DNA from 2 places in the Arthrobacter sp. efr-133-TYG-120 genome. Region 1 is predicted to be linked to the other one. Evidence: predicted binding sites of a transcription regulator. Region 1 holds the regulator's gene; the other holds the start of a gene.
The links. The regulator LexA, encoded in region 1, represses DNA repair genes until DNA is damaged. The targets are predictions, from matches to a motif close to TCGAACANNTGTTCGA.

Region 1 (4,895 bases):
ACCGCCGTCGTAATGCCGTTCCTTCGGTTGCCATCGCCGGTTACACGAACGCCGGAAAGTCGTCACTGCTCAACCGCCTGACGGATGCCGGTGTCCTCGTGGAGAACGCGTTGTTCGCCACCCTGGATCCGACGGTGCGCAAGGCCCAGACCCCTGACGGAATCGGCTACACGCTCTCGGACACCGTCGGCTTCGTGCGTTCGCTGCCCACCCAGCTCGTGGAGGCTTTCCGCTCCACGCTGGAAGAAGTGGCCGACGCCGATCTGATCCTCCACGTGGTGGACGTTTCGCATCCCGATCCGGAAGGCCAGATCGCGGCCGTCCGCACGGTGTTCAGCGAAGTGGATGCCCGGAAGATCCCGGAAATCATCGTCCTGAACAAGGCGGACGCCGCTGATCCGTTCGTCATTGAGCGGCTCAAGCAAAAAGAGCCACGCCACGTCGTCGTGTCCACCCGCACCGGGCAGGGCATTGCCGAGCTCCTCGGGGCTATCAGCGAGGCTATTCCGCGCCCTGGCGTGCGCCTTGAAGTCCTGATTCCGTACAACCGCGGCGAGCTCATCAACAAGCTGCACAATACCGACGCCGAAATCCTCAGCCTTGAGCATGAGGAGGAAGGCACCCGCGTGGTGGCCATGGTCCACGAGAACCTGGCAGCCGAGTTGGAGTCGTTCGTCAGCAATGGTTGATCCAGAGGCGGGGGAGCGCGGCGAAACCGTGGGGGAACGGACCGCCCTCGAACTCCTGGACAAAGCCGTTGCCGGCATGGGAGGCCAAAACCGCACGGGCCAGCACCAGATGGCCAGGCAGGTGGCGCGGGCGATCGAGACCGGCGAACACCTCCTGGTCCAGGCGGGCACTGGCACTGGCAAGTCCCTTGCGTACCTGATTCCGTTGATTGCGCACTCGATGGAGAGCAACAAGCCCACGCTCGTGTCCACGGCCACCTTGGCCCTGCAGACGCAGATCGTGGGCCGGGATCTGCCCCGGCTCCTGGAAACCATCAATCCGGAGCTGGAGCGCCCGGTCAGCATCGCCCTGGTCAAAGGCCGGGCCAACTATGTCTGCCGGCACAAGCTGGAGGGCGGGTTCCCCAGCGAGGAACCGGCTGAGGGGCAGCTGTTCTCCCTTGGCGAGGACACCAGCGTTCCGCATCTGGCCGCAGCCATCGGTGGGCCTGCCTCGCAGCTTGGCAAGGAAGTCGTGCGGCTGCGTGAATGGGCGGCGAAGACCACGACGGGGGACCGCGACGAACTCATGCCGGGCGTGACGGACCGGGCCTGGCGCCAGGTATCCGTCACGTCCATGGAGTGCCTCGGAGCGCAAAAGTGTCCGATGGCCGAGGAGTGCTTCAGCGAGCTCGCCCGCCACCGCGCCGCGGAGTCCGACGTCGTGGTCACCAACCACGCGATGCTCGCCGTCAGCGCCTTTGAAGGGCTGGCCGTCCTGCCCGAATACGACGTCGTGGTGGTGGACGAAGCACACGAGCTCCAGGACCGCGTGACCGGTGCCGTGTCCGGGCAGCTGTCCGTGGCGATGATCCATGCCGCTGCCTCCAGCGCCCGCAAACACACGGCCATCACCGTGGACGCGCTGAACGCCGCCGCGGATCGCTTGGAACTGGCGATCACGGGAGCGCCGTCCGGCCTCTTGCCCAACGGGCTCAATGACGAACAACTTGATGGCGTGGACCAGCTCCGGGAAGCGTGCCGTGCGGCGCTTTCCGATTCGAAGGGGGATTCGTCCAACGCGGTCGACGGCGGACGTCAGCTCGCGCGCTCACGGCTCATGCTGATCCTCGAGTTGTGCGAACGGCTGCTCTCCGCCCGGGAAAACAGGGAAGTCGTGTGGCTCTCCCGGAACAGCAGCTTCGATCCCCAGCAGGGCTACACGGCCCCCGACGAGGACTCGCCGGCGCTCATCAACATCGCGCCGCTCAGCGTCGCCGGACGCCTCCGCGAAGGGCTCTTCGCGGGCCATACCGTGGTGTTGACCTCTGCCACTTTGGCTATCGGGTCTGCATTCGAGGCCACAGCCGGAGGGCTGGGCTTGACTGGCCAGGGCGCCCCCAGCTGGACGGGCGTGGATGTCGGCTCGCCCTTCGACTACCCGAAGCAGGGCATGCTGTACGTCGCCAAGCACCTGCCCAAGCCGGGTCGCGGCACCTCGCCCGAAGCGTTGGACGAACTTGAAGAGCTCATCAAGGCCTCGCACGGCGGAGCTTTGTGCCTGTTCTCTTCCCGTCGTGCGGCTGAGGACGCCGCGGAAGCGATGCGGTCGCGCCTGGATGTGGACATCCTGTGCCAGGGAGAATCGACCATGGCCGCGCTGGTCAGGCAGTTTGCCGAGGAGGAGGACACCTGCCTGTTCGGCACCATGTCCCTCTGGCAGGGCGTCGACGTTCCCGGCGGTTCATGCCGGCTGGTCGTAATTGACCGGATCCCGTTCCCTCGCCCGGACGATCCCCTGATGACGGCACGGTCCCGCGCGGTCGCCCAGGCCGGGGGCAACGGTTTCATGGCAGTGTCTGCAACGCACGCGGCCATCCGGCTGGCACAAGGGGCCGGCCGCCTCATCCGTTCAACGGGGGACAAGGGCGTCGTGGCAGTACTGGATTCACGGCTTTCGACGGAGCGCTACGGCAACTTCCTCAGGGCAGCGTTGCCGCCCTTCTGGCCCACCACGGACCGTTCAGTGGTGCGCGGTGCCCTCGAACGTCTTTACGCCGAGTCGGCCACGGCCTAAGGCAGGGGCCCCTCGGGTGAGGGTGCCTTAGAGCGAGCGCGTCCTAGAGTGAGCGCAGGACCGAGACGACTTTGCCCATGATGGTGGCATGGTCGCCCAGGATGGGTTCGTACTGCGTGTTCTGCGGGAGCAGCCACGTGTGGCCGTCGCGCTGCCGGAAGGTCTTGACGGTGGCTTCGTCGTCCAGGAGTGCGGCCACGATGTCGCCGTTGAGTGCGTCGTTTTGACGCCGCACTACCACCCAGTCTCCATCGCAGATAGCGGCGTCGATCATGGAATCACCGGCGACCTTGAGCATGAAGAGCTCGCCATGGCCTACCAATTGCCGGGGCAGAGGCAGGACGTCCTCAACGGTCTGGTCGGCCAGGATGGGTCCACCGGCAGCAATGCGCCCGACGAGGGGAACCATGGCCGTGTCACTGGCACTCGCGAGTTCCGTGACGGCCAGGCCGCCGGCGCTGCGGAGTTTCGCCGGCGCTTCAACGCCGGGGATGACGGAGCCACCGTCCAGGGTCAACGGCATGAGAACTTCCATGGCGCGTGGACGCTTGGGATCGCGGCGAAGATAACCGAGCTTCTCGAGCTGCGACAACTGGTGGGTGACGCTGGACAAGCTGGCCAAGCCGACCGTGTCTCCGATTTCGCGCATCGACGGCGGATACCCGTGATCGTTCACTGAACGTTGGATGGTCTCCAGGATTTTCTTCTGGCGGACGGTCAGGCTCTTGGGGGCCTTCTGCGGCTGCTGGCTCCGCGCTGAGGCCGACCCGCTGCCAGTGGCTTTCGCTGCCATGTTCGCCAACACCCTTCCGTTCCGTCCGCGCGGCCCTGAGGGGCTTGCCGGGACTGTCGGCCTGAAATGTCAGACCCTCCTGTTGCACTGATTCAGTGCTCGTTCCTTCACTCAAACGTAGGGCAGGCGCAGGCGTTTATCAAACATTTGTTCTAGCGAGTCTCGACATCGTTCGTTGATAAGTGCTAAAAATGTCGTAGCAAGGTTCGAATATGTGTTCTATAAAAGTGGTGCGGGGTCCGGGTGTTCGCCCGAATCGTTCGAAGACAACAACGAACAACCGTCCTGCAAGCACTGAATGAAGGCAAGAATTGGCAGCCGCAACCAGAGATTCCGGAACGCGGCATTGTTCAGAAGGGCTCAGCTCATGTCCGCAATCACCATCACCCACACACCCGGCCACGGTGCGCCGGCGGGCCGGCTCCGCCTGACCCGCAGGGGCCGCATGGTCTTCTTCGGCGTCCCGGCCATGCTCCTGGTTGCAGCGCTCCTTAGCCTGGCGGGATTCCTGAATTCGCCGGCCAAGGCTGCTGATTCCGCCGCTGAGCTGCAGCCCACCTCCAGCACGAGCGTCACGGTACAAGTGGGCCAGTCCTTGTGGGGGATTGCGGGAAGCGCCGCACCGTCCCGGGATCCACGCGACGTCGTTGCGGAGATCATCCAGCTGAACAACCTCCAGGACGGCCACATCGTGCCCGGCCAGCAGCTGTTCATTCCTTCGACTTAGCGGCAACTTGGACCGGGTTGCCCGGCCCCTGGACGGTCTCCGTGCCGTCACAGTTTCAGGGCATCCGCCGCGGCACCTTAAACTGTCATGGTGAGTGACCAGCTTGAGCGACTTGACCGACTTCCCCTCCGGACCAACCTTCGCGGCCTGAGCCCCTATGGCGCGCCGCAGCTTGATGTTCCGATTTTGCTCAACGTCAACGAAAACACGCATGGCGTCCCAGCGGACGTCCAGGCGGCCATCACCGAAGCGGTCGCGGCAGCCGCCACCGGACTGAACCGCTACCCGGACCGCGAGTTCACCGAATTGCGCGAAGCCCTTGCGGAATACCTTGGCCACGACCTTTCGGCCGAGAACATCTGGGCAGCCAACGGCTCCAATGAAGTACTCCAGCAGATCCTCCAAGTCTTCGGCGGCCCGGGCAGGTCCGCGCTCGGTTTCCCGCCGACGTACTCCATGTACCCTTTGCTCGCGAGCGGAACCGACACTGCATACATCGCTGGTGTTCGCGCTGAAGACTATGGCCTCGATGCGGCCTCGGCGGCCGCGCAGGTCCGTGAACTCAAGCCCAATGTCGTGTTCCTTTGCTCCCCGAACAACCCCACCGGCACGGGACTTGGCCTGGACGTT
Region 2 (4,895 bases), on a different contig from region 1:
CAGGGGCAGGATCGGGATCCCGAGGCGGCGGGCTTCGGCGACGAGCAGGCGCTTGGGGTACATGCCGGGGTCATGGGTCCAGAGGCCGGCCATGAACTGGACCGGGTAGTGGGTTTTCAGCCAGGCCGACTGGAACGTGGGTTTGGCGAAGGCGGCCCCGTGGGCGCGGCAGAACCCGAAGGACCCGAAGCCTTTGACGACGCCCCAGACCTTCCCGGCCACCTCGGGTGGGTAGCCACGCTCAGCGGCTTTCTCGTGGAAGAACCTCTCGACGCCGGGGAGGCGGTCCTCGTCGGACAGGAAGCGCCGGAGCACGTCGGCGTAGGCGAGCCCGCAGCCGGTGAACGTGTCGATGATCCGCATGAGTTGTTCGTGGAAGACCACGATCCCGTAGGTGCTCCTGAGGAAGGGTTCCAGGTCCGGGTGGAGCTGTTCGACGGTTTCCCAGCCGCCGCGCCGGTTCAGGAAGGGCTTGACCATCTCGGCTTGCATGGGACCGGGGCGGAAGAGGCTGATGTCGGTGATCAGGTCATCGAACACGGCCGGCTGGAGTTTGCCGACGAGTTCGCGCTGGCCCGGGGATTCGATCTGGAAACACCCCAGCGTATGCGTGGAACGGATCAGCTCGAAGGTCGGCTCGTCATCCAGGGGCACCGCTTCGAGGTCGACGGTTTCACCGGTGGTGCGTTTGATTTCGGCGACGGCGTAGGCCATGGCCGACTGCATCCTGACGCCGAGGACGTCGAGTTTGATCATGCCCATCGGGTCCATGTCGTGCTTGTCGTACTGGGACATGGCCAGGCCCATCCCGGACGGCTGGACCGGGGTACGGTCCAGCAGGGAGGTGTCGGAGAGGATCACCCCGCAGGGGTGCATGGAGATATGGCGCGGGAGCCGGTCCAGGCGCTCGGTGATGTCCACGAGTAGGTCCAGTTGCCGGCTGCCCTCCACGCGTTCGGCCAGGTCCCTCAGTTCGGGTTTCTCGGCCATGGCCTCGCGGAAGTGGGAGGCGGAGAAGCGCCAGAGGTTCTTGGCGATCCCGTCGATGTCCTCCGGGTCCATGCCCAGGACCATGCCGGCGTCCCGGGCCGCGCCGCGGGCACGGTAGCCGGACTGCATCGACATGAGCGTGACCCGTTCCGGACCGAAACGGGCGAAGATCTCATGGTAGATGTCGTGCCGTCTCGCGGATTCGACGTCGATGTCCACGTCGGGCAGGGTCCGGCGCCGGGTGCTCAGGAACCGTTCGAAGAGCAGGTCGTGCCGGATCGGATCCACGAAGGAAATGCCCAGGGCGTAGTTGACCAGTGACCCGGCCCCGGATCCGCGGGCAGCGGAGCGGATGCCCATGTCCCGGATGAGCCGGGCGACCTCTGCCACGGTCAGGAAGTAGGACGCGAACCCGAGATCGGCGATGGTGTCCATCTCCAGCCGCAACCGGGACTCCACTACCTCCGATGCAGGAGTACCGGCGCCCGTGTAGAGGGTGTTGACCCCGGCCCGGGCCCGTTCCCACAGCACGGTGAGGGGGTCGCCGCTGATGCCGATGATGGAGGCTTCGGGCATGACCGGCACACCCCACCCCGCATCACTGACCGGATCGATCCGGCACCGGTCCGCCAACGCCTGCGTCTCCGACAACAAGGCTTTGGCGGCCGCGGCGCCTGCCTGGCCGACCGCCGCGATCTCAAAGGCGAGGGCCTCCATCATGGGTCCGGGTTTCAGCCAGGCCTGGGCCGTGGGCTGGACCCCGGTCTCATCGAGCCGGCGCAACGCCCGGGCGGCATCCAGAATGTCCGCGGTGATCGCCCCGTCAGGAAGAACATACCGGACGGCATTGCTCAGCACGGCCGCAACCTTGGCCCTGCCGGCGAGGCGGAGCATCCTGGTGGCATGGGTGTGGCTGAACGGCAGCCCGGGCGCGGACAGGTGGGAGACGACCTCGACCCGTAACGCGTCCCTAGGCAGGACGGACAGCCACTCCTCCATCAGGGCCATGCCGTCGCCCCGGGTCCCGACCTTGAGCCCGACGTCGGACAACGGCCCGAGCAGCACGGTCCCCACCGGTCCGGCATCTGCAAGAACATGCTTCGCGATCTCCGCCCGGGTCACCGCGACGGTCTTGCGGGCGTGAGCGGCCGAGACCAGCCGGCACAGGGCCGCGTAACCGGCGCCCTGGTTGTGTCCGTGGGCCAGGACAACGACCCGCCCGCCCACGCTCCCGTCAGCGTCGAGGACGGCGAGTTCGACGCCGAGGATCGGATCGATCCCGGCCGCGACGCAGGCACCGATGTGTTTGGGGATCCCGTAGAGCCCGTCGCGGTCGGTTACGGCCAGGGCGTCCGCGCCCCCGGCCTTCGCCGCGGCCGCCAGGGTGTCAGGCCAGTCCACCCCGTAATGGGCGGAAAACGCCGATGCAGCGTGCAAATGGGTAAACATGATCTAGCCGAGGATGCGGGCCAGCACCCAATCAGCGTCGTCACGGACCAGCTCGAACACCCGCTCGGCCGAACGGCCGCGGCCGGATGCCGTGATCCGCCAGGTCTCCGTCTCGAGGACCGGCGCGCCGATGCCCTTCTGGATACGGGACTGTTCCACCCACCACGGACGCCTGGTGTAGAACCGCAGAGGCGTCTCGGTGCTCCGGTACAGCCGGTCCCGCCACTCAAACCCCAGAGGGCAGCCGTCCGGGGTCGTCCGCACTACCACACGCTCGTCAACATCCAGCACTAGAACACACCTTCTAATAGAAGAACTATCAATAGAATATGCGTTCTACACTACGTGCCGCCACGGACAGTTTGAGAGGTTTGAGGAAGGAAAGCGAACCCGTGAAGAGCTCTCGGGCGACCAGATCGATGCAAGTGTCGACGTCACCGTTTCGGCCCGGGCGCGCGAGGTCTGCTGTTAGTATTCCTGCGTGAGTGTCGACATAATCCGAGGAACGAATGCAAAGCCGGTTGCGACCGAAGCGCTAATTACAAGCTTCGAACGTCGGACAGACCTCACCGGACAGCTATGGACTGGCTATCCGCTTTTAGGAGGTAACGACGGGGCATACCCCGTGGATGCGGTTTTCATCTCACCTGACCATGGAATCGTTGCCATCGACTTGATCGAGGGAAATGACAGTGAGGGCTACGAAGACCGCCAGGAAGATCTCGTGCGGCTTCTTGGTTCGCGACTGATGCTCCAACGAACCCTCGTAAAGAAAGGGAAGCTAAGAATTACACCGGAGGCGTTGAGCTTCTCGGCAATCGACACGGTTCAACCAATTGATTCGAACGAAGACGGCTACCCGCTCTGCGGTCCTGCCACCCTGGACAAGACACTCGAAGATCTACGAGTCTCGCCGATTGACATAGACACTCTCGACAGCCTGACTTCCGCCGTGCAAAACCTGTCCGGCCTCAGGAGCGGGCGCACACCCAGAGTGCTAAAACAAAAAGACTCGCGAGGGGCAAAGCTGAGCAACCTGGAGAAGTCAATTGCCACGCTTGACAAACAGCAAAGTGAAGCCGTGGTCGCGACTATCGATGGGGTTCAGAGAATTCGAGGGCTCGCAGGTTCTGGTAAGACAATTGTTTTGGCGTTGAAAGCAGCTTACCTCCACGCCTACCATCCGGAATGGAACATTGCGGTCACCTTCAATGCTCGATCGTTGCAGGATCAGTTCGTGCGTTTGATAAGGCGTTTCTTCATAGAGCAAGGCGGCGAGGAGCCGGACTGGAACCGTCTCCGTGTAATGAACGCTTGGGGTGGCCGCGGACGCGAGGGAACGGGTATTTATGCTGAATTCTGCCGAAGCAACAACATCGACTTTTGGGACTTCCGGGGGGCTTCACAAATGTATGGAAGTCAAGGGGCGTTTGAAGGCGTATGTTCTGCCGCGCTGAAAGAAGTAGCAGATCCAGTTCCGTTTTTCGACGCGATCTTAGTCGACGAAGCCCAGGACTTCCCCCCAAGTTTCCTTCGACTGTGCTACGAAATGCTTGACGAACAGAAACGTCTTGTCTACGCCTACGACGAACTGCAGAATTTGTCCGGCAAAGGTATGGCCTCCACTGAAGAGATCTTCGGCGTGGGCCGTAACGGACGTCCACGAGTTGATTTTGAAAGTAATGGGGAAGCAAATCATGGTAGCCAACGCGACATAGTCCTTGAGAAATGCTATCGCAACTCTGGCCCGCTGCTTGTGACAGCCCACGCCCTAGGTTTCGGAATATACAGGGAACCGCCGGAAGCAGCCGACACTGGGATAGTGCAGATGTTCGACAAAGCAGACCTTTGGCACGACATTGGCTACGAATCATCGCTGGGTCCCCTCCAAGCCGGGCAGCGAGCGGAGCTAATCCGCACGAACAGGACAAGTCCACACTTTTTGGAGAATCACTCCAATCGATCCGACTTGATACAGTTCCACACATTCGCGAACGAAGAGGAGCAAAACTCTTGGGTGGCGGATCAAATCACGGCCAATCTGGGGGAGGACGACCTCAGGCACGATGACATCATGGTGGTGAACCCGAATCCCCTTACGGCGAGAACGAACCTCGGGCCCCTCAGAAAAGCGCTCCTAAGGGAAAATATTCAATCTCATCTCGCTGGCGTAGACACCTCCGCCGATGTCTTTTTCCAACGTGACCAGGACTCAGTCACCTTCACGGGTATTTATCGTGCTAAGGGAAACGAGGCTGGGATGGTGTATGTCGTTAACGCGCAGGAAGGTCAGGGCCAAAGTGCCAACCTGGCTCTGGTGCGCAACAGACTCTTCACAGCCATTACGCGGAGCAAAGCGTGGGTACGTGTCGTCGGTGTAGGCCCGGAGATGGAACAATTGAAGACGGAATTCGAGCGGGTTCGAGAGGCTGAATTTGCTCTCGACTTCATTTATC

Region 2: QRN51_RS17000 (DUF6504 family protein) is a predicted target of LexA. The motif match lies at 2,763-2,778, and genes of this name have one in related genera.

Annotation. Positions count from the first base shown of each region.
Region 1 covers NZ_JARVRI010000013.1:43,516-48,410, reverse strand. The annotation lists gene hflX (GTPase HflX) at 1-689, shown strand, start outside; gene QRN51_RS07675 (ATP-dependent DNA helicase) at 682-2,745, shown strand; gene lexA (transcriptional repressor LexA) at 2,789-3,538, opposite strand; gene QRN51_RS07665 (LysM peptidoglycan-binding domain-containing protein) at 3,906-4,265, shown strand; gene QRN51_RS07660 (histidinol-phosphate transaminase) at 4,356-4,895, shown strand, end outside.
Region 2 covers NZ_JARVRI010000029.1:118,585-123,479, reverse strand. The annotation lists gene QRN51_RS17005 (DNA polymerase III subunit alpha) at 1-2,442, opposite strand, end outside; gene QRN51_RS17000 (DUF6504 family protein) at 2,443-2,730, opposite strand; gene QRN51_RS16995 (DEAD/DEAH box helicase) at 2,921-4,895, shown strand, end outside.